3 regions of the Streptomyces sp. B8-7 genome follow, and region 3 is predicted to be linked to each of the others. Evidence: riboswitches for the same ligand, from Rfam matches in the RefSeq annotation. Region 3 holds a riboswitch; each other region holds the start of a gene.
The links. Region 3 has a riboswitch for cyclic di-AMP ahead of AC5K6T_RS28845 (transglycosylase family protein). Riboswitches for the same ligand answer to the same signal wherever they lie in the genome.

Region 1 (7,103 bases), on a different contig from region 3:
ACCGCCGCATCGACCCATGCCTTGTCCACCGGCACGTCTTCGGGCCAGCCGGGCCGCCAGTCCGCCTGCCAGTGGGTGAAGTCGTCACGCAGGAACCGCGGGTCGACTGGCTTGAGTCGCACTTGCTGTCGCTGATCGGCCCACCAGACCTCGAATGCGGCCTCGGTCCCCTCGCTCGGCCAGCGTTCTGCGGCCGTCGGCAGAAGCAGAACATCGACGAACCCTCCGACCGGAAGACCGATGTCGACGAAGATCCCGATCGCACCCGGTCTCGGGACTGCCGTCACCGTCCCTCGGAACCTCTGGCCGAACCGCAGGCCGCTACGGATTCGAATCCACTCTTCAGCGCTGACCACCCGGACATCCTGGCACCCTGCTGTTGCACATGGCGGCCGGACGGTCGTGGTGGTGGGGCGGGGGACCATGGACGTTGAAGACGGGGTCTTCTCCTTCCGGGATCTCGAAGACGAAAGGGGGTGCGGGAAACCGTGGTGCTGGTGGTCCTGAGCATGGCGTACACTTGAATCACCGACGCGGGGTGGAGCAGCTCGGTAGCTCGCTGGGCTCATAACCCAGAGGTCGCAGGTTCAAATCCTGTCCCCGCTACTGAAGGCCCAGGGCCGGAGTCCATGTGAACGGACTCCGGCCCTGAGTCGTTCCATGACGCTTGTGCCGTCTCCCCGTCTCCCCGTCTCCCCGTCTCCCCGTGTGCTCGTACGCCACGCCACGCCATGCCACGCCCCGGTGCCGGCTCCCGGTCCCTCTCCGTGGCCGTCGCCCTGAGCCGTCCGCGTCAGGCGGCGGCCGCGTCAGGCGGCGGCCGGCCCGCCTGCGTGCGCCGGCCCGCTCCCGGCGTAGCCCGGTCGGACCGTTCCGCTCGCCGCGCGGGGGTGCACCGGCGAGGCTGGACGGACGGGCCGAGGCGCGGCCCGACCGTCGACGTACGCCGGGAGACAGGGTGCCGGCTGGTGAGGTGAGGGGTGTGGGACCGCCCGTCGGGCCGGTCGGCGGCTCGGCGGCCGCAGCCGACGACCGGCGGCGGATCTCGTCGACCCGTGCCTTCGTCCGCGTCCTGCCCGTCCTGCTGATCAGCGCCGGACTCGTCTACGACGCCCTCACCCCGGACGTGTACGCCGCCGCACCGTTCTTCACCGCCGCGCCCCTCGTCGCCGCCCCGCTGTACTCACGGCGCGGCACGGTGCTCATCGGCTCCGCCGCGGTCGTCGTCGTCCTCACCCTGCACGTGCTGATGGGCATCGCCCTGGAGGCCGAGGCGGTCACCGAGCAGATCACCGTCGTCACCGTGGCGTTCCTCGCCGTCGTCATCAACGTCCTCGTCCGCCGCAGCAGCGAGCGGCTCGCCTCCGCCCGGGAGATCGCCGAGGCCACCCAGCGCGCCGTCCTGCCCGAGCCCGCCGAACGGATCGGGGGCCTCGACATCGCCGCCCGCTACGAGGCCGCGCAGGAGGACGCGCTCATCGGCGGCGACCTGTACGCGGTGCAGGACACCCCGCACGGGGTGCGGCTCGTCGTCGGGGACGTCCGCGGCAAGGGCATGGGTGCGGTGTCCGCGGTCGCCGTCGTGATCGGGGCGTTCCGGGAGGCGGCCGAGCAGGAGGCCACCCTGGCCGGTGTCGCCGACCGGCTGGAACGCGCGCTCGACCGTGAGGGGGCGCGTCGGGCGGGCCTGGACGCGCTGGAAGGGTTCACCACCGCCGCGCTCGCCGAACTGCCGCACCGCGAAGCCCTCGCACGCGTCCTCAACCGCGGGCACCCCCCGCCGCTCGTGCTGTACGGCGACGGCACCGTGCGCCCGGTGCACCCGCGCAGCCCCGCGCTGCCGTTGGGCCTCGGCGACCTCGGCCGCGGGCCGGACCGGGTCGAGGAGGTGCCCTTTCCGGGCGGGGCCACCCTGCTGCTGTACACCGACGGGCTGTCCGAGGCCCGTGACGCGGACGGCGTCTTCTACGACCCGGAGCTGCGGCTCACCGGCCGGGTCTTCCGCGGGCCCGCGGCGCTGCTGTCGGCTCTGGCGGAGGAGGTACGCGGCCACTCGGGTGGCGCACTCGGCGACGACATGGCCCTGCTCGCCGTCCGCCGTCCCCTGGATGCGGCGGGCTCCGCGGGGGCCGAGGGGTCCGCCGGCAGGAGGAGCGGGGGCGGCGGGTCGCCGTGAGTTCCGGAGCCGCCCGGCGGCGGGTCTTCTCCGGCTCGCGTCACGCGATGTGATCGGACGGGTGCCCTCCGCATAACAGCTGAGTAAACGTCAGAAACTCGGACGTCGTGGGTGCCGGGTCAACTCGCCCGGCTTTCGCCCCTCCTGGGGTGAATCTCCTGCCCGGAAACTGCAATGATCAAGCCGAACAGCTTGGAAAGAGGGACCCGCTTCTATTACTGTCCGATAACGCAGCGGTCGTCCCAGCCGTCACAAGAGGCGGCTCCGTGCGCACGCGCCGAATCCCGCAAGGGAACCGGGGAACCACCAACTTGGGGTGAATCACGCGAATGCCCGCCGTGCACCGACGGCCGGTATACGCGCGTAGGAGACCTTCCTGTTCCGAACCCGTCAGCTAACCCGGTAGGCGAGAAGGAAGGAAAGGAGTACGCCCACGTGGCGTCCAACCGGCCTGCCCCGCAAGCCCCGTTCGTGCCGGGCCAGCGTTCCGCCGACACCGCCGAGGTCTTCGCCTACGGCGGCCCCCGCACCGACGACGGTCCGTGGGAGGAGTGGAACCCCACCGCGGACACCGTCCGCCCCGTACGCGGCAGGCACCGGGTCTCCAAGCAGCGCGGCGGCGGACTCGCCCGCAGCTCCACCGTCCTCGGCGTCGGCGTCATAGCCGCTGTCGGCGCCGGCGGCATGGCCAGCGCCCAGTCCGGCAAGCCGCCGGTCGCCATCTCCATGCCCGACCTGCCCTCCGTCGGCACCCTGCTGTCCGACGAGGAGCAGCCCGCCGAAGAGCCCGCCGCCCCGCTCAGCGGCATCGGCACCACGGCCGCCGACACCGCCCAGGGCGCCGACGACGCAGGCGAGGCCCTGCGGGCCCGCATCATCGCCCAGGCCGAGCGGCAGCAGAGCCAGGCCGACACCAAGGCCGCCCAGGCCGCCCAGGCCGCCGCGGCGAAGGAACTCGCCGAGGCCGCCGCCAAGGCCGAGAAGGAGGCCGAGGCCGAGGCCGCCGCCGCGAAGGCCGCCGCGGAGGAGGAGGCCCGCAAGAAGGCCGAGGCCGAGCGGCTCGCCGAGCTGGCCCGCCAGTACACGCTGCCGACCTCCTCGTACACGCTCACCTCCCTCTTCGGGCAGGCCGGCTCCATGTGGTCCTCCGGCTACCACACCGGCCTGGACTTCGCCGCGCCCACCGGTACGCCCATCAAGGCCGTCCACACCGGCACGATCACCGAGGCCGGCTGGAGCGGGTCGTACGGCTACCGCACGGTCCTCACCCTGGAGGACGGCACCGAGCTCTGGTACGCGCACCAGTCCTCGATCAACGTCAGCGTCGGCCAGAAGGTCAACACCGGCGACGTCATCGGGCGCGTCGGCGCCACGGGCAACGTCACCGGTCCCCACCTGCACCTGGAGGTCCACATCGGCGGGGCCGCGGGCGGCGTGGACCCGCTGGCCTGGCTGCGCGAGCGGGGTCTCACCCCCTGAGACGCCCCTGCCGATCCCGCACGGCACCGGGCGCCCCCCCGCCCGGTGAGGTGCCCCGGCCCGCCCCGTCGGGCCCGGAGTGAACCGGCGGTCCTGACGACACCCCCCGACGTCAGGGCCGCCGGTTCCTCATGTGCGGTACGGGGCCGGGGACGGGCTGACCGCACTCGTGGCCGTGGCCGTGGCCGTAGTAGTCGTCGTCGTAGCCGTGGTGGGCGGTCGTGGGTGTCCGGCGGGGCGGTGCGGCCGCCGCCCGCGCCGCGTACCGCAGCGCCGGTCCGGCCGTGGTGCGGCCCGCCCACAGCGCGTGCAGCAGCTCACGTTCCCGTGCGGTGAAGTCCGCACCGGCCCCGTTCCGGCGGCCCCGGTGCCGCAGGAACGCCAGTGACGCCGCGGCCGCCTCGTACCGGGCCACCTGACGGCCCGCCGCCCTGCCCAGATGGCGCGCCGCGTACGCGCGGGCCAGCCCGCGGGCCCGCATCGAGCCCAGGACGTACGGTTCCGCCGGCGTCAGCCAGCCCGCCGTCACATACACCCCGAGCTCCTCGCGCACCGCGTGCAGCTCCCGCTGACGCGTCCGGATCAGCAGCCAGGTCACCAGGCCGAGTGACGGCACCATGATCGCCCCGTACACCACGGGGAAGCCGTACCCGCCCCACGCCACCGCGCCGTTCCACACCGCGTGCAGGCCCGTCGCGGGCAGCAGACCCGCCAGCGGCAGCAGCACCCTGCTCCGCGGCCGGCCGTCACCGCACAGCGCGGCGGCGCCGAACCCGATCCCGGTCAGCACCGTGAACAGCGGGTGCGCGAACGGCGACATCACCACCCGCACGAAGAACGTCACCGCCGTCACCGAGGTGAGCCCCGCGCCCCCCGTCAGCCGGTCCGTGCCGAAGGCGCTGCCCAGGTAGAGGACGTTCTCCGTGAAAGCGAAGCCCGTCGCCGTGACACCCGCTATCACCACACCGTCGACGACGCCGGTGAGATCGCGGCTGCGGAACAGGAACACCAGCAGCACCGCCGCCGCCTTCGCCGACTCCTCCACCACCGGCGCCACGAACGTCGTGCCCAGCGCGTCCGCGCCCGCCGGATCGGCCGTCGCCGCCGCGATCCAGCGCATCGCGAAGCCGTTCGCGACGATCGCGATCAGCGCCGCCGCGCCCGCACCCCACGCGAAGGAGAACACCAGGTTCCGCAACGGGCCCGGAGCCACCCGGTCCAGCCACCGGAACGCGGCGAGCAGCAGGGGCACCGGCAGCACGGCCAGGCCCAGGCCCACCACCAGGCCCTCGGTGCCGGTCTGCTCGCGCACCAGCGCCAGGATCACCAGACCCGACACCGCCAACAGGCCGGTCAGCGCGGCCCGGCCCACCCAGGAGGGCCGCCCCCGGGGACCGCCCCCGGGCGCGGCACGTCCCGGCCGGACCGCGGGAGGCGTCGCGTACGGGGGACGACTGGCCACGGCATCGACCCTAGCGAGGCAGGGGCGCGGCCCGCCGACGGGCGGGCGGGACTCAGCCGCCCTGGGGTTCCTGCGGTGCCTGGGGTTCCTGCGGTTGCTGGCGTTCCTGGGGTTCCCGCGGTTCCAGGGAGGGGCGTGCCGCCGGACCGACGGCCTCGGCCGGCCCGGTCACGGGCTCCTGCGCGCCGGGGGCGTCGGCCGAGGGGGCCACGCGGCGGAACAGAACGTCGTTCACGACATGTCCCTTGTCCAGTCCCTGACCCTCGAAACGGGTCAGCGGCCGGAACGCGGGACGTGGCGCGAAGCCGCCCTCCCGCCGCGTGTTCTCGAAGTCCGGGTGCGCCGTCAGCACCTCCAGCATCTGCTCCGCGTACGGTTCCCAGTCCGTCGCGCAGTGCAGCAGCGCGCCCGGCTTCAGACGGGTCGCGGCCAGCGTGAGGAACTCCGGCTGGATCAGGCGGCGCTTGTGGTGCCGCTTCTTCGGCCACGGGTCGGGGAAGTAGACCCGCAGGCCGTCCAGGGACGCGGGCGCCAGCATCTCGCGCAGCAGGATGATCGCGTCGCCGTTGCCGACGCGGATGTTGGTCAGGCCGTGGTGTTCGGCCAGGCCGAGGAGATTGCCCTGGCCGGGGGTGTGGACGTCCACCGCGAGGATGTTGGTGTCCGGGTCCGCCGCGGCCATCTGCGCGGTGGCCTCTCCCATGCCGAAGCCGATCTCCAGCACGACGGGGCGGTCGTCGCCGAACAGCCCGGCCGGGTCGTCGATCCGGTGGCCGTCGATGTCCAGGCCCCACTTCGACCACAGCCGCTGCAACGCGTCGGCCTGGCTCGCGGTGACGCGGCTGCGGCGCGGCTGGAAGCTTCGGATACGGCGCTCGAAGTGGGAGCCCGCGGGGTCGGGCTGCGGGCCGTCGGGGAAGCGGGGGGTGCCCTTGGCGCGGAGGTGGGGGCGTGAGGGGGCGGCGGGGTTCGGGGAGTCAGACACAGTGGGTCGATTTTACGGGGCGGGTTTGGGGGGTGGCCCTCGCGTCCTTGCGGTGGCCTGGCGCGGCCTGCGGAGGCGGGGAGGGGGCGGTGGCCTCTGCGGCCTGCGGAGGGGTGCGGCGGTGCCGGGGGTTTGCGCAGTTCCCCGCGCCCCTGTCGTGGGGTGCCGGCGGTGGGCGGGTGCGGGTGCGCGGGCGTTGTGCGTGGCTCCTGCGCCTCTGTGGTGGGTTGCCGGCGGTGGGTGGGTGCGGGTGCGGGTGCGGGTGCGGGTGCGTCGGGGCTGTGGGGCTGTGGGGCTGCTCCCCGCGCCTCTGCGATGGGGCGCGGCCGGTGGGTGGGTGCGTGCATCGGTGGTGGGTCGGGGCCGCGCCGGGGGGTGTCCGTCCTCGGGCCGGCGGTGGGGTGGGCCGGGTGGTGGGAGGGGTTGTCGCCGGCCGCTGCGGGCGGGCACCCCCCGGCACGTCCCCTCGCCGCCGTGGGCGGCCTTCCGCCCTCGCGGGCGCCCCCGTCGGCATGTGTCTGGCCGTCGTGGGGGGGGGTCGTTTCTCGGCTCGTTCCTTCGCTGCCGTGGGCGGCCTTCCGCTGTCGCCGTGGGCTCCTCGTCGGCGGGTGTCTGGTGGTCGTGAGGGCGGGTGCCTCTCGGCTCGTTCCCTCGCTGCCGTGGGTGGCCTTTCGTTGTCGCGGGCGCCCCCGTTGGCATGTGTCTGGCCGTCGTGGGGGGGGGGTCGTTTCTCGGCTCGTTCCTTCGCCGCCGTGGGTGGCCTTCCGCTGTCGCGGGCGCCCCCCGTCGGCAGGTGTCTCGCCGTCGGCAGGTGTCTGGCCGTGGGTGGGTGTCTGGTCGTGGGTGGGTGTCTGGTCGTCGTGGGGGCGGGCGTCTTCCGGCGGTACGTGCACTTGTCGGGCGGGCCGGTGGCCGGGGTCCGGGGGCCGGGGGCCGGGTCAGAGGGTGGAGAGGGCGGTGAGGGTGCGGCGGGCTATCTCGCGGCCGATGGGGAGGGAGGC
Region 2 (7,103 bases), on a different contig from region 3:
GATCGAAGTGCGGGTTCCGCGGCCCGAGCGGGCGGTGGGGTGCTATGGCACGCATATATGCAGGGTGGTGGTCGGGCGGCCGTCGCACGGTGGCCGTACCGGCGGCCGGGCGGCCGGGCGGCAGTGTGCCGGGCGGCCGGGATGCAGGCCTTGGCCGGGGCCTGCATCCCGGCCCGCCTGCTCCCGGCCCGCTCAGGTCCGGCCTGTTTCCGTCCGGTGGGGGCCGGCCGGCGTGCCCGGCCTCCCTCCGCACAGCCCGCCGCCGGTCGGTGCGCGGCGCCCGTCCGGGGCGTTGCGCCGGGTGCGGGTGGGCCCGGCGCGGGTGGGCCCGGTGCCCGGCCGGTGGCGGGCCCTGATTAGGCTCCGGCCTCATGGACGTACTCATCCATCTCTTCGTGGGCCTGCACATCATCGGCATCGCCGCCCTCCTGGGCGGCTTCCTCACCCAGATGAAGGCGATGGGCCAGGGCACGGCCCGGTTCGTCCCGGCCATGCTGCACGGCGCCCTGACGATGCTGGTGACCGGCGTGGTCCTGGTCGGCCTCAACCAGGCCGACGACCAGTCGGTCGACAACATCAAGATCGGCGTGAAGCTGGCCCTGCTGGTGGTGATCCTGGGTCTCGTCTACGTGCAGCGCGACCAGGAGAAGCAGGAGAAGCAGGAGAAGCAGGAGAAGGTGGACAGGCGGCTGTTCGGGCTGGTGGGCCTGCTGACCACGGCGAACGTCTTCATCGCCGTGCTCTGGACCTGACCCCGTCCGGTGCGGGCCGGGGCCCGCGCAGTGCGCCGCGGGCGTCCACGACGGCCCAGCAGCAGAGCGCGAGCCAGGCGGCCGCGGCGACCCACAGCAGCACCTCGCCCAGGCCGTCCGGCCAGGTGACGTCCAGCTCGGCGGCGACGGACTGGGCCGCCACCGCGGTCATGCCCATCGGGAACACGGTGGACCAGCGGCGGACGTCGTAGCGCGGCCGCGGCCACCGGATCTCGGCGGCGAGCACGGCGGCGTACGCGGCCAGGGCCAGGACGAGGAGGGTCAGGGTGGTCGAACGGAGGACGCCCTGGTCGTCGTCGTTCCAGAGATAGAGCCGTGCGCTGTCGGCGGCGATCAGCTCCGCACCCGCCAGCGCGGACAGGGCCAGCGCACCGCCCGCGATCCACTGGTCCCCGCCGCCGCGGACCAGCTCGCGCGCATCGAAGCGGGCCAGCGCGAAACCGTAGACGACGAGGCCCAGCCAGAACAGGACGAGCGCCGCGTGGGCGAGCCAGGCCACCGCCTCCGCCCCGGCCAGGGCCGCCGCCAGCAGGGCGAGCCCCTGCGTCGCCAACGAGCCCAGGAACACGGTCCCCGGCATCGCCCGGCGCCAGTGCCGGACCGACACCAGCAGCAGCGGAGCCCACAGCAGCGCGGCCGGCGCCAGCAGCGCGGCGGCCAGGGGGCGCCAGTCCAGGTCCGAGAAGCGGGTGCCCAGCACGGTCGTCGCGGTCACGGCGGCCAGCCCCGCGGCTGACGCCGCCTCGGTCCGCCACCACCCCCGCTCGCGCAGCAGCCGTACGGCGGAGTACACGGCGAGCGGGAGCCAGGCGGCGCAGGCCAGGACGAGCAGGATCCCCGAGAGCACCGCGTGGCCGGCCAGCTGCATGCCGAGGGACAGGACGCCGGTGGCGATCACGGCGGCCCCGGCCGCGGGCGGCCTCCGCCGGGCGGGCGGGGAGGAGGGTGCGGGCATGCGGCCGATGCTAGGCGCTCCGCTGGGTGGGGCGGGGTAGGCGGGTGGTTGGGTGCGGGGTGCGTCGTGGCTGGTCGCGCAGTTCCCCGCGCCCCTGTGTGTGCGCAGTTCCCCGTGCCCCTTTTGGTGTGCGGTTTCTCGCGCTGCTTGGGGGGTGGGGTGGGGTGGGTGGTGGGTGCTTCGGTGGGTGGTTGGGTGCGGGGTGCGTTGTGGCTGGTCGCGCAGTTCCCCGCGCCCCTTCGGTGCGCAGTTCCCCGCGCCCCTTCGGTGCGCAGTTCCCCGCGCCCCTTCGGTGCGCAGTTCCCCGCGCCCCTTCGGTGCGCGGTTTCCCGCGCCCCTCTTGGTGCGCGGGTTCCTGTGCCGTCGGGGTGGCTGGGGTGCTCCTCCGGGCGGGGGAGGAGCACCCCGGGTGGTGGGAGGGTCAGGCGGGGCGGGCCACGCTGTGGATGGCGGACTCTCCGTCGTAGAAGACGGACTCCTCGCGGACGTAGGTGCCCGGCTTGGGGGCGTGGATCATCATGCCGTCGCCGATGTAGAGGCCGACGTGGCTGATGTCGTCGTAGAAGAAGACGAGGTCGCCGGGCCGGGCGTCGGAGAGCGGGACGGTGGTGCCGGCGCCGACCTGGTCCCAGGTGGTGCGCGGGAGGGTGACGCCCGCGGCCCGCCAGGCGGCCTGGGTGAGGCCGGAGCAGTCGTAGGAGCCGGGGCCGGCCGCGCCCCAGACGTACGGTTTGCCGATCTGGGCGCGGGCGAAGGCGAGCGCCATGTCGGCCTTCGAGGCGGCGGCGCCGGGATCCTGGGCGGGCGGGGCCGGGCTGTCGGCGGACGTGCCCGAGGGGACGCCGGCGGACGGGCTCGGCCCGGGCTCGGCCTCCTGCCGGGCGGCGGCCTCGGCGGCCTCGGAGGCCTCCCGTGCCCGCTGCTGCTCGGCCAGCTCGGCGGCCTTGCGGGCGGCCTCCTCGCGCTCGCGTTCCTCGACGGCCGCGAGCCGGGCCTTCTCCTCGGCGGTCAGCCGGGACAGCAGCTCGCGCGCGTCGGCCAGCTTGGCCTGCACGGTGGCCTTGGCGGCCTTCAGCTCGGCCTGGGAGTCGGTGAGCGTGGCCAGGCTCTCGGTGGCCTCGCGGCGCTTCTCCATGGTCGTCGACTGCTGGGTGACGTAGTCGTCGACCGCGTGCTTCTGACGGCCGGTCATCCGGTCCATGAGCTGGGCCCGGTCGAGGTAGTCCTGCGGACTGTCGGCGAGCAGGACCGATGCCGTGCCGGGCGTGGCGGCGCCGGTGCGGTACTGGGCCGCGGCGAGGGAACCGAGCTCCTCGCGCGCGTCGTTGAGCTTCTGGGTGCGCTCGGCGACGTCGTCGAGGAGGACGTCGACGCGCTTGCGCTGCTTCGTGGTCCGCTCCTTGGCGGAGTTGTACTTCTCGGTCGCGGATCCTGCCTGCCGGTAGAGGTCGTCGACCTTCTTCTCGATCTCCTCCAGGGTCGGCCTGCCGTCGTCGGTGGGAGCGGCTTCGGCCGACTGGGAGATCAGGGCCACCGAGGTGAGGGCGGCGGTGGCCAGTGCGGGGGTGCGGATGCCTGCGACACGCGGCCCGGTGGGACGCGTCCTGCGGTGCGACGCCAAGAGAGGCGACTCCTTCCATCGGCCGCCTACCGGGTTAGCTGTCGGGTTCGGGCGGGTGCTTCGGAAGGGTTGCCCTACGGCCGCTCCCGTGTGGGAGTGGGCCGATTCACCCCGGGTTCGGTGGGTCCCCGGCTCCGGTGGGCGCAGTGCGCACCGGACTCGGCGGAGGCCGCGCGGCCCGGCGGGGTTCGCCGGTGGGGGTCGTGCGTCCTGCCCGGAACGGTAGCCAACTCGTGTGGCTTGTGTGAAGGTTGGCGGGTGATATGCCCGATACATTTTTGTGACCTCGGCCGGTCCGGGCATGTCCCGGTGCGGGCGGTGCCGGTCGGGTGACGGAGCGTGGCGGCGGGGAGTTCGCGGGACCGGGGCCGGTTGTCGGTGGGGCCGCCTAGACTCGGAGAGCGATGAGCAGCCTCTTTGACGACAGCTTCCTGGCGGACCTCCAGCCCCCCCGCGGGCACGAGGAGGAGCACCCGCCGCCGCCCGAGGACGATCACACTCCGGAGCGGGTTCCGGACGATCTGTTCGGCGGGAAGTTCGACGTGCCCCCGGACCGGTGGGCCACCGGTGACGCGGGCGACGAGGGGAGCGCGGGCGGGTACTACCGCGGCGGCGCGCCCCGCCCGCCGGTCGACCCCGCGGCGCTGCTGGAGGGGCTCAACGACAACCAGCGGGCCGCCGTCGTCCACGCGGGCTCCCCGCTGCTCATCGTCGCCGGAGCCGGCTCCGGCAAGACCCGGGTGCTCACCCACCGCATCGCCCATCTGCTCGCCGAGCGGCAGGTGCACCCGGGGCAGATCCTCGCGATCACCTTCACCAACAAGGCCGCGGGCGAGATGAAGGAGCGCGTCGAGCAGCTCGTCGGCCCGCGCGCGAACGCGATGTGGGTGATGACGTTCCACAGCGCGTGTGTGCGCATCCTGCGCCGCGAGTCCAAGAAGCTGGGCTTCACCTCGTCCTTCTCGATCTACGACGCCGCCGACTCCAAGCGCCTGATGGCCCTGGTCTGCCGTGATCTGGACCTCGACCCCAAGCGCTATCCGCCCAAGTCGTTCAGCGCCAAGATCAGCAACCTGAAGAACGAGCTGATCGACGAGGAGGACTTCGCCGCCCAGGCCTCCGACGGCTTCGAGAAGACCCTCGCCCAGGCCTACGCCCTGTACCAGTCGCGGCTGCGCGAGGCGAACGCCCTGGACTTCGACGACCTGATCATGACGACGGTCAACCTGCTGCGCGCCTTCCCGGACGTCGCCGAGCACTACCGCCGCCGCTTCCGGCACGTCCTCGTCGACGAGTACCAGGACACCAACCACGCCCAGTACGCCCTCGTCCGCGAACTGGTCGGGACCCGGGAGCACCCGGTCGACGTGCCGCCCGCCGAGCACGACCTGCCGCCCGCCGAGCTGTGCGTGGTCGGTGACGCGGACCAGTCGATCTACGCCTTCCGCGGCGCGACCATCCGCAACATCCTCCAGTTCGAGGAGGACTACCCGGACGCGACGACGATCCTGCTGGAGCAGAACTACCGCTCCACCCAGACCATCCTCTCCGCGGCCAACGCCGTCATCGAGCGGAACGAGTCCCGTCGCCCCAAGAACCTGTGGACCAACGCGGGCAGCGGCGCGCAGATCACCGGCTACGTCGCCGACACCGAGCACGACGAGGCGCAGTTCGTCGCCGACGAGATAGACCGCCTCACCGACGCGGGCGAGGCCAGGGCCGGGGACATGGCGGTGTTCTACCGCACCAACGCCCAGTCCCGTGTCTTCGAGGAGGTCTTCATCCGGGTCGGCCTGCCGTACAAGGTCGTCGGCGGCGTCCGCTTCTACGAGCGCAAGGAGGTCCGGGACGTCCTGGCCTATCTGCGGGTGCTGGCCAACCCGGAGGACTCCGTCCCGCTGCGCCGCATCCTCAACGTGCCCAAGCGCGGCATCGGGGAGCGCGCCGAGGCGATGGTCGACGCCCTCGCCCAGCGGGAGAAGATCAGCTTCTCGCAGGCGCTGCGGCGGGTCGACGAGGCGTACGGCATGGCCGCCCGGTCCGCCAACGCCGTGAAGCGGTTCAACACGCTGATGGAGGAACTCCGTACGATCGTCGAGTCCGGCGCGGGCCCGGCCACCGTGCTGGAGGCCGTCCTGGAACGCACCGGCTACCTCGCCGAGTTGCAGGCCTCCACCGACCCGCAGGACGAGACCCGCATCGAGAACCTCCAGGAACTCGCCGCCGTGGCGCTGGAGTTCGAGCAGGAGCGCGGGACGGGCGGCGAGGGCGAGGAGCAGCCGGGCGTGCCGCCCACCCTCGCCGAGTTCCTGGAGCAGGTGGCACTCGTCGCCGACTCCGACCAGATCCCCGAGGAGGACGAGGAGGGCTCCGGCGTCATCACGCTGATGACCCTGCACACCGCCAAGGGCCTGGAGTTCCCGGTGGTCTTCCTCACCGGCATGGAGGACGGCGTCTTCCCGCACATGCGCGCCCTCGGCCAGACCAAGGAGCTGGAGGAGGAGCGCCGCCTGGCCTACGTCGGCATCACGCGCGCCCGGGAGCGGCTCTACCTGACGCGGTCGACGCTGCGCAGCGCCTGGGGGCAGCCGTCGTACAACCCGCCGTCCCGGTTCCTGGAGGAGATCCCGGCCGCGCACCTGGAGTGGAAGCGGACCGGATCGGCCGCGCCCGCCCCCGCCGGGCCGCTCGCAGCGGCGGCGGCCTCGCTGTCGTCGACCCGCTCCCGCTCGTCGGCGTCGGGTGCGTCCGGGTTCGCCACCAAGCGCGTCGCGCAGAAGGCGGTGGTGGCCCTCGCGGTCGGCGACCGGGTCACCCACGACCAGTTCGGGCTCGGCACGGTCCTCGCGGTGACCGGCTCCGGGGACAACGCGCAGGCGTCGATCGACTTCGGCGACGGGAAGCCGAAGCGGCTGGTGCTGCGGTACGCGCCGGTGGAGAAACTCTGACAACCGCCCGGTGCCGCGTGCCGCGCACCCGCGCGGATGCACGGCACGCGGCACGCGGCACCGGGGCGGGTCAGGAGGTCAGGACCGCGAAAGGCCCCGCCGGGCGGCCGACGGGGCTCACCGCCAACGCCGCGGGGAGGGGCTACTGCGGGTTCAGGCCGTGGCTGCGCAGCCAGGCCAGCGGGTCGATCGACGAGCCGCCGCCCGGGCGCACCTCGAAGTGCAGGTGCGGGCCGGTGGAGTTGCCGGAGTTCCCCGAGTAGGCGATCGTGTCGCCGGCCTTGACGGTCGCACCGGAGGGGACCTGGTAGCTGGAGAGGTGGCAGTACCACGTCTCCGTGCCGTCCATCGCGGTCACGATCACCATGTTGCCGTAGGCGCTGTTCCACTGCGTCCGTACGGTGCCGTCGGTCGCGGCCATCACCGGCGTGCCGTACGAGACGGGGAAGTCGATCCCGGTGTGCACGGACATCCAGTTGATGCCGGACTGCCCGTAGTAGGCGCTGAGTCCGTGCCGGGCGACCGGCAGCGCGAACTTGGGACGCAGCCGCTCCTTGCGGGCCGCCTCCTCCGACGCCCGCTTCCGCTCCAGCTCCTGCGCCGCCTTGAGGTCGATGCGCTCCTGGGTGCGGCTGGCGCGGTCCATGAAGTCGTCGGCGCCGGCGGTGACCTTCTGCAGCTGGACGTCGAGTTTGCTGTTGGCGGCGGACGGTTTCACCTGCGTCGCGTCCGGCACGTCCGCCGCGGTCGTCGCCATGTCCTGGCCGTCGTCGCCGGTCAGGCTGCCCACCGAGGCGGCGGCGATA
Region 3 (7,103 bases):
GCTACGGCACCTGGGACGTCGAGAAGGTGGGCCGCGTCGATGCCAGGACACCGTGGGTGCGGGACGTGACGACGGGGGCGCAGCAGCAGCCGGCGTGACCGTCCGACCGTGTGCCTGCCCTTGCGGCCGCCGGTGTGCCCGCCCTTGCGGCCGCCGGTGTGTCCGCCGGTGTGCCCGCCCGTGTGTCCGTGCGATCGCGTCCCGTGCGTGCGGGTGAAGGCAGGGGCGGCACGGGAGGGGCCGCGGGCCGGGCGGCGGCGTGACCGCCGGAACCCGGGAACGGCCAGGGGTGGCGGACGGTCCAGGGACGGAGGCCGGGGCGGGCGATTGGTGTGATCATCGGTTTGTGCCTGTGGACAACGCACGCCGCCTCGTCGACGGTGTGCGTTACGTTCGGACCGTGAACGCAATCAGCACCGAAGCCACCCCGGACCCCAGGGAGCCGCGGGACGCCCCGGAGTCGCGGAAGGCGCCGGCTCCCGACGACGGCCACCCCGGCGACCCCGGCCGGATCGTCCTGCTCACCACCAGCCACCGGGTCGCCCCGGGGCTGCTGTCCTGGCCCGCGTGGCAGGCCCTGCGTACCGCGGACCGGGTCCTGTGCGCGGACGGCGCCCATCCGCAGCTGCCCTATCTGCGCGAGGCGGGGGCGGCCGTGACCGAGGCGTCGCCCACCGCCGAGGAGCTGGTGGCCGCGTGCACCGGAGGGCGCACCGTGGTCGTCGTGGCGACCGGCGAGGGCGAGCCGGCCCTCACCGACGGCCTGGCCCGTCTCGCCGGTTCCGGCCGGGTGCGGATGCCGGAGCTGGAGCTGCTGCCCGCCTCCTACGACCTGCCCGGCGCCCGCCTCCTCGACCTCGTGCAGGTCATGGACCGCATCCGCGCCGCCTGCCCGTGGTCGTCCCGGCAGACCCACGAGGGACTGGCGAAGTACGGCATAGAGGAGGCGTACGAACTCGTCGAGGCGATCGAGGAGGGCGACCGCGACGCCCTGCGCGAGGAACTCGGGGACGTCCTGCTGCAGGTGGTCTTCCACGCGCGGATCGCCGAGGAGCACCCCGATGCGCCGTTCTCCGTCGACGACGTGGCGGGCGGCATCGTGGCCAAGCTCGTCCACCGGCACCCCCACGTCTTCGGGGACGAGACCGCCACGACGCCCGAGGAGGTGAAGGCGCACTGGCTGCGCACCAAGGCCGAGGAGAAGCGCCGCTCCTCCGTGACCGAGGGCATACCACTGCACCAGCCGGGCCTCGCGCTGGCCGCGAAACTGGCCTCCCGGGCGCGCACGGCGGACCTGGACGTGCCGCTGCCGCGCGCCGAGGGCATCGGCTACGACCTCCTGGCCCTCGCGGTGCGCGCCGAGTCCGAGGGGGTGGACCCGGAGGCGGCGCTGAGAGCGGCGGCGCGCGTCTACCGGGACGCGATACGCGAGCAGGAGGCGGCGACGGGCGGCCCGTCCGAGGCGGCGGACTGAGGCGGCGGACTGAGACGGGGGACTGAGACGGGGGACTGAGGCGGCGGATTGAGGCGGCGCGGGTTAGGGCGTCACGGTGTCGCCCGTCGGGGCGGCGGATCGGGACGGCGGACGGCCGCGCCCCCCGGGGCGAGGGGCTGTCCCCGGGGCGAGGAGCTGACCCGGGTGCGGCGTCGGGGGCCGGGCCGGGACGCCTGACGGGGACGGCACGGGACCGGGGTGCTCCGGGGCCGGGCGGTCCGGTGCCCGTCCGGGTGTACCGTCCCCGACCCGGTACCGTCGGCCGGTGACCAACCAGCCCCAGCCCACCCCCGACGGCACCACCCCCGACGGCACCACCCCCGACGGCACCACCCCCGACGGCACCACCTCCGACGGCATCACCTCCGACGGCATCACCTCCGACGGCATCACCACCGACGGCCCCGCCCCCGACACCGCGGCCCCCGACACCGCGGCCCCCGACACCGCGGCCCCCGCTCCGTCCGGCAGTGCTGCTCCCGGCGGCACCACCGGAGCCGGTCCCGCCGCCGAGGGCACCTCCGGCACGGGTGTCCCCGGCGGCACCGCCCCCGAGCTCTTCACCTGGGAGTTCGCCTCCGACCCCTACCCCGCCTACGCCTGGCTCCGCGAGCACGCGCCCGTGCACCGGACACGGCTGCCCAGCGGGGTGGAGGCCTGGCTGGTCACCCGCTACGCCGATGCCAGGCAGGCGCTCGCCGACAGCCGGCTGTCCAAGAACCCCGAGCACCACGACGAGCCGGCGCACGCCAGGGGCAGGACCGGCATCCCCGGGGAGCGCAAGGCGGAGCTGATGACGCATCTGCTCAACATCGACCCGCCCGACCACACCCGGCTGCGGCGGCTGGTGAGCAAGGCGTTCACCCCCCGCCGGGTCGCGGAGTTCGCCCCCCGGGTGCAGGAGCTGACCGACCTGCTGATCGACGGGTTCGCGGAACGCGGCTCGGCCGACCTCATCCACGAGTTCGCCTTCCCGCTGCCCATCTACGCCATCTGCGACATGCTCGGCGTACCCCGGGAGGACCAGGACGACTTCCGGGACTGGGCGGGGATGATGATCCGGCACGGGGGCGGGCCGCGCGGCGGCGTCGCCCGGTCGGTGAAGAAGATGCGCGGCTACCTGGCCGAGCTGATCCACCGCAAACGGCAGGCGCTGCCGGACACCCCGCAGGCGGGCGAGGACCTCATCTCCGGCCTCATCCGGGCCTCGGACCACGGTGAGCACCTCACCGAGAACGAGGCGGCGGCCATGGCGTTCATCCTGCTGTTCGCAGGGTTCGAGACCACCGTCAACCTCATCGGCAACGGCACGTACGCCCTGCTCACCCACCCCGGGCAGCGGGCACGGCTGCAGGACTCCCTCGCCGCGGGGGAGACCGCGCTGCTGGAGACCGGAGTGGAGGAACTGCTGCGCTACGACGGCCCGGTGGAGCTGGCCACCTGGCGGTTCGCGACCCGGCCGCTGACCGTCGGCGGGCAGCACATCGCGCCCGGCGACCCCGTGCTGGTCGTGCTGGCCGCGGCGGACCGGGACCCGGAGCGGTTCGCCGACCCGGACACGCTGGACCTGTCGCGCCGCGACAACCAGCACCTCGGTTACGGGCACGGCATCCACTACTGCCTCGGTGCGCCACTGGCCCGGCTGGAGGGGCACACCGCGCTGGCGACGCTGCTGACCCGGCTGCCGGACCTGCGACTCGCGGTGGAACCGGCCGAGTTGCGCTGGCGCGGCGGGCTCATCATGCGCGGGCTGCGCACCCTCCCGGTCGAGTTCACCCCACCCGCCTGAGGCGGGCCCGCCCGGGGCCCGCCCGGGGACGGCCCGCCCCGGCCCCGTGCCCCGCCCGCCCCGGCCCCGCACGCCCCGGCCGTGGCCCGTGCGGCGTTCCGCCCCTCCGGGTCCGTACCCCGCCCGCCGAGGAGGGGACCTGACGGGCATGAACGTGACAGTCACTCAGTTCTGTGATCTTTACGTGATCTGCACGGCATGAACTTGTGACAAGTGATCGTCTGCCGATACGTTCACCCATCAGCGCGGCGCCTCGCAGCACACGCCGCGCCGGTCCCTGTCGTCGCTCGAAAGGCCACCGCATGCTCTCCGGGAACGGTCGGCACCGTCGCCCCCGCCAGGCTCCGGCTCTCCTCGTCGCGGCCGGAGTGACCGGCTCCGCGATCGCGATCCCGCTGCTCGGCGCCTCCGGCGCGAGCGCGGCGGACGGTACGACCTGGGACCGGGTGGCGGACTGCGAGACCGGCGGGGCGTGGAGCGCGAACAGCGGGTACGGCCAGTACGGCGGCCTGAAGCTGAGCCAGCTGGACTGGGTGAGCTACGGCGGGCTGGAGTACGCCCCGGGCCCGGACCAGGCCAGCCGCCGGCAGCAGATAGCCGTGGCCGAGCGTGTCCTGGCCGACCAGGGCGTGTCGGCGTGGCCGGCCTGCGGTCCGCTCGCGGGGCTCGGCGAGGACGCGGCACCGGCGGACGTCGACACCGGCGTCGCGGAGGACGGGTCCGGCCACTCCGGGCCGACCGGAAAATCTACTTCGCCGGTTACGCCCGACTCCTCCGTATCACCCAAGTCGCCGGATTCGGCTGCATCGTCCGAGACATCCGGACCGTCCGAGGAGTCCGATTCCCGCGGCGCGTCCGGCGAGTCCGGCCCGGGTGGCGGCCCGGCGTCCGGAGCTTCAGGGCCGGGCGACTCGCCCGACAGCGCCAAGTCGGACACATCGGACGCCCTTGACCCGTCGGCCGGCGCGGGCGCCACCCCCGGCTCCTCTCCTGCCCTCACGGGCGAGGAGGCCGGCGACGCCCCTGCGGGCGTCGGCGGCCCAGCGGACAACTCGGACAAGTCCACCCCGAACGGCGCCTCTTCGGCCGATCCGTTCCAGCCCGGCACCGGACGGCATCGCGGCGCCGTCGCCGAGGAGGGGGCGGGCGGCGGCCGTGCGGCCGGTTCCGAGGGCCGGGACGCCTCCGGCGGCCCCGCCGCCCTCGGCGCCGCCGACGGCGAGTACGTCGTCCGGGAGGGCGACAGCCTCTCGGGCATCGCCGACTCCCTTGACCTCGACGGCGGATGGCGCGCGCTGTACGACGGGAACCGGGAGACGGTCGGTACCGACCCGGACCTCATCGTCCCCGGTCAGACGCTCGCGGTCGGGGGCGAATCGGGTGAAAAGTAGCGGGAGTTCACGCATGGTTCGTTGGTGAATGTCCGTTTTGGTGAAAGTGTGGGATGAGTCTCAGAGGCCCTGATCGTCTTTGAAATTCCGCCGATCGCGTGTCTACCGTCATCACCGCTCGCCAACACGAGCCCCGACGGCCGCAACGCCGAATCCTGCCAGCGGCCGCCCGGGAACAGTCGTCGCGTCATGCGCCGTAGGCAGGAGCGGGGGACCCAAGGTAAGTGCCGGGCCCGGCGGTTGGGGTGACTCGACGCCGGAACCGGCTTGGGGTGAAGCCGCGCGCCCAGGAGCGCGCGGCCGGGCAACTCAACCGGCCCGAACCCGACAGCTCACCTCGCAGGCGTCGGTGAGGGGATCCTCCATGCTGTTCTCCGGCAAGGGCAAGCACCGTCGTCCGTCCGCCCTCCAGCGCTCCACCCGTGCCATCGCCGTCGCCGGCGTGGCCGGCGCCGCCGTCGCCGCCCCGCTGGTCGCGGCCGGCAACGCCTCCGCCGCCACCGCCTCCGAGTGGGACGCCGTCGCCCAGTGCGAGTCCGGCGGCAACTGGTCCATCAACACCGGCAACGGCTACTACGGCGGCCTGCAGTTCTCCGCCTCCACCTGGGCCGCGTACGGCGGCACCCAGTACGCCGCCAGCGCGAACCAGGCCAGCAAGGCCCAGCAGATCGAGATCGCCGAGAAGGTCCTGGCGGGTCAGGGCAAGGGTGCCTGGCCGGTCTGCGGCGTCGGCCTGTCGGGCGCCGCGAACGACGGCGGCTCCGCCGCGGCCGCCCCCTCGCAGCCGAGCGCCGACACCACCAGCCGTTCGGCCGAGCAGCCCGGCGTCTCCCGCTCCCAGGAGCGCCCGGCGCAGCAGGCCGCCCCGCAGCGGACGAAGAAGACCGTCACCACCCCGACCGGCAAGAAGGTCAAGAAGGGCGACGGCGAGTACAAGGTCGTCAAGGGCGACACCCTCAGCGAGATCGCCGCGGAGCACGACGTCGACGGCGGCTGGCAGAAGCTGTTCCGGCTGAACAAGGACATCATCGACGACGCGGACTTCATCTACCCGGGCCAGCAGCTGCACCTGAAGTAGGGCGCGGCGGCCCGTCCCGTCCGGAGGCCCCCACCTCCGCCGAGGCTCCCCGCCTCTCCCCCCCAAGCTCCCGCCCCGGCGCGTGTCCCCCCGTACGCGCCGGGGCGGGGTGCGTCCCGGCGCGCCTCCGGCGCACCCCGGCCGGGCCCTGGTCCGCGCGTGCCCCGATCCGGCCGGGCCCTGGTCCGCGCGTGCCCCGATCCTGCCGGGCCCTGATCTGTGCGTGCCCTGATCCGGCCCGGCCGTGATCCGTGCGCACTCCGGTCTGTGCGGGCCCCGGTCCTGCCGGCTCCGATCCGTGCGGGCCCCGGTCCTGCGGGCTCCGGTCCGTGCGGGACGGTGTCCGGCGGCCGCCCCCGGCCGCTCCGCGGTCGGGTCCGGGCCGGTCCCCGGCGGCCGCCTCCGCCGCGCCGGTCCGTCCGGGTCGGTTTCCGGTCCGTTCAGGACGGCACCCCGCCCCGCTTTTGTTCCGTTAGGAAACAATTTACGCTCGGTTCCGTCCACGTGATGAGCCATCGGCTGGCCGATCCCCCGGAGCCGGTTAGGCTCGTCTCGCAGAGCCACACCCGCGGCCTGCCCACCGCGTCACATCCATGAAGGAGATGCTCGTGCCGTCCATCGACGTCGTCGTAGCCCGGGAAATCCTGGACTCCCGAGGCAACCCCACGGTCGAGGTCGAGGTCGGCCTCGACGACGGCAGCACGGGTCGTGCCGCCGTTCCGTCCGGCGCCTCCACGGGCGCCTTCGAGGCCATCGAGCTCCGCGACGGCGACTCGAACCGCTACCTCGGCAAGGGCGTCGAGAAGGCCGTCCTCGCCGTCATCGAGCAGATCGGACCGGAGCTCGTCGGCTACGACGCCACCGAGCAGCGCCTGATCGACCAGGCCATGTTCGACCTGGACGCCACCGACAACAAGGGCTCCCTCGGCGCCAACGCCATCCTCGGCGTCTCGCTCGCCGTCGCCCACGCCGCGTCCGAGGCCAGCGACCTGCCGCTGTTCCGCTACCTGGGCGGCCCCAACGCGCACCTGCTGCCGGTGCCGATGATGAACATCCTGAACGGCGGCTCGCACGCCGACTCCAACGTGGACATCCAGGAGTTCATGATCGCCCCGATCGGCGCGGAGTCCTTCTCCGAGGCCCTGCGCTGGGGCGCCGAGGTCTACCACACCCTCAAGGCCGTCCTGAAGTCCAAGGGCCTGTCCACCGGCCTCGGCGACGAGGGCGGCTTCGCCCCCAACCTGGGCTCCAACCGCGAGGCGCTGGACCTCATCCTGGAGGCCGTCAAGCAGGCCGGCTACGTGCCCGGCGAGCAGATCGCGCTGGCGCTCGACGTCGCCGCCTCCGAGT

Region 1: it holds a riboswitch for cyclic di-AMP, as region 3 does, so the genes downstream of both, AC5K6T_RS24285 (M23 family metallopeptidase) here and AC5K6T_RS28845 (transglycosylase family protein) in region 3, are expected to answer to the same signal.
Region 2: it holds a riboswitch for cyclic di-AMP, as region 3 does, so the genes downstream of both, AC5K6T_RS01370 (C40 family peptidase) here and AC5K6T_RS28845 (transglycosylase family protein) in region 3, are expected to answer to the same signal.

What each region holds. Positions count from the first base shown of each region.
Region 1 covers NZ_JBYRRL010000004.1:969,416-976,518, forward strand. The annotation lists gene AC5K6T_RS24270 (SUKH-3 domain-containing protein) at 1-356, opposite strand, end outside; tRNA gene AC5K6T_RS24275 (tRNA-Met) at 533-606, shown strand; gene AC5K6T_RS24280 (PP2C family protein-serine/threonine phosphatase) at 983-2,176, shown strand; cyclic di-AMP (ydaO/yuaA leader) riboswitch at 2,442-2,600, shown strand; gene AC5K6T_RS24285 (M23 family metallopeptidase) at 2,612-3,655, shown strand; gene AC5K6T_RS24290 (PrsW family intramembrane metalloprotease) at 3,768-5,117, opposite strand; gene trmB (tRNA (guanosine(46)-N7)-methyltransferase TrmB) at 5,170-6,102, opposite strand; gene lhgO (L-2-hydroxyglutarate oxidase) at 7,041-7,103, opposite strand, start outside.
Region 2 covers NZ_JBYRRL010000001.1:298,158-305,260, forward strand. The annotation lists gene AC5K6T_RS01360 (hypothetical protein) at 372-752, shown strand; gene AC5K6T_RS01365 (SLAC1 family transporter) at 730-1,728, opposite strand; gene AC5K6T_RS01370 (C40 family peptidase) at 2,150-3,349, opposite strand; cyclic di-AMP (ydaO/yuaA leader) riboswitch at 3,358-3,524, opposite strand; gene pcrA (DNA helicase PcrA) at 3,754-6,297, shown strand; gene AC5K6T_RS01380 (M23 family metallopeptidase) at 6,440-7,103, opposite strand, start outside.
Region 3 covers NZ_JBYRRL010000006.1:113,381-120,483, reverse strand. The annotation lists gene AC5K6T_RS28865 (SurA N-terminal domain-containing protein) at 1-98, shown strand, start outside; gene AC5K6T_RS28860 (nucleoside triphosphate pyrophosphohydrolase) at 401-1,474, shown strand; gene AC5K6T_RS28855 (cytochrome P450 family protein) at 1,884-3,284, shown strand; gene AC5K6T_RS28850 (transglycosylase family protein) at 3,587-4,675, shown strand; cyclic di-AMP (ydaO/yuaA leader) riboswitch at 4,858-5,036, shown strand; gene AC5K6T_RS28845 (transglycosylase family protein) at 5,040-5,753, shown strand; gene eno (phosphopyruvate hydratase) at 6,356-7,103, shown strand, end outside.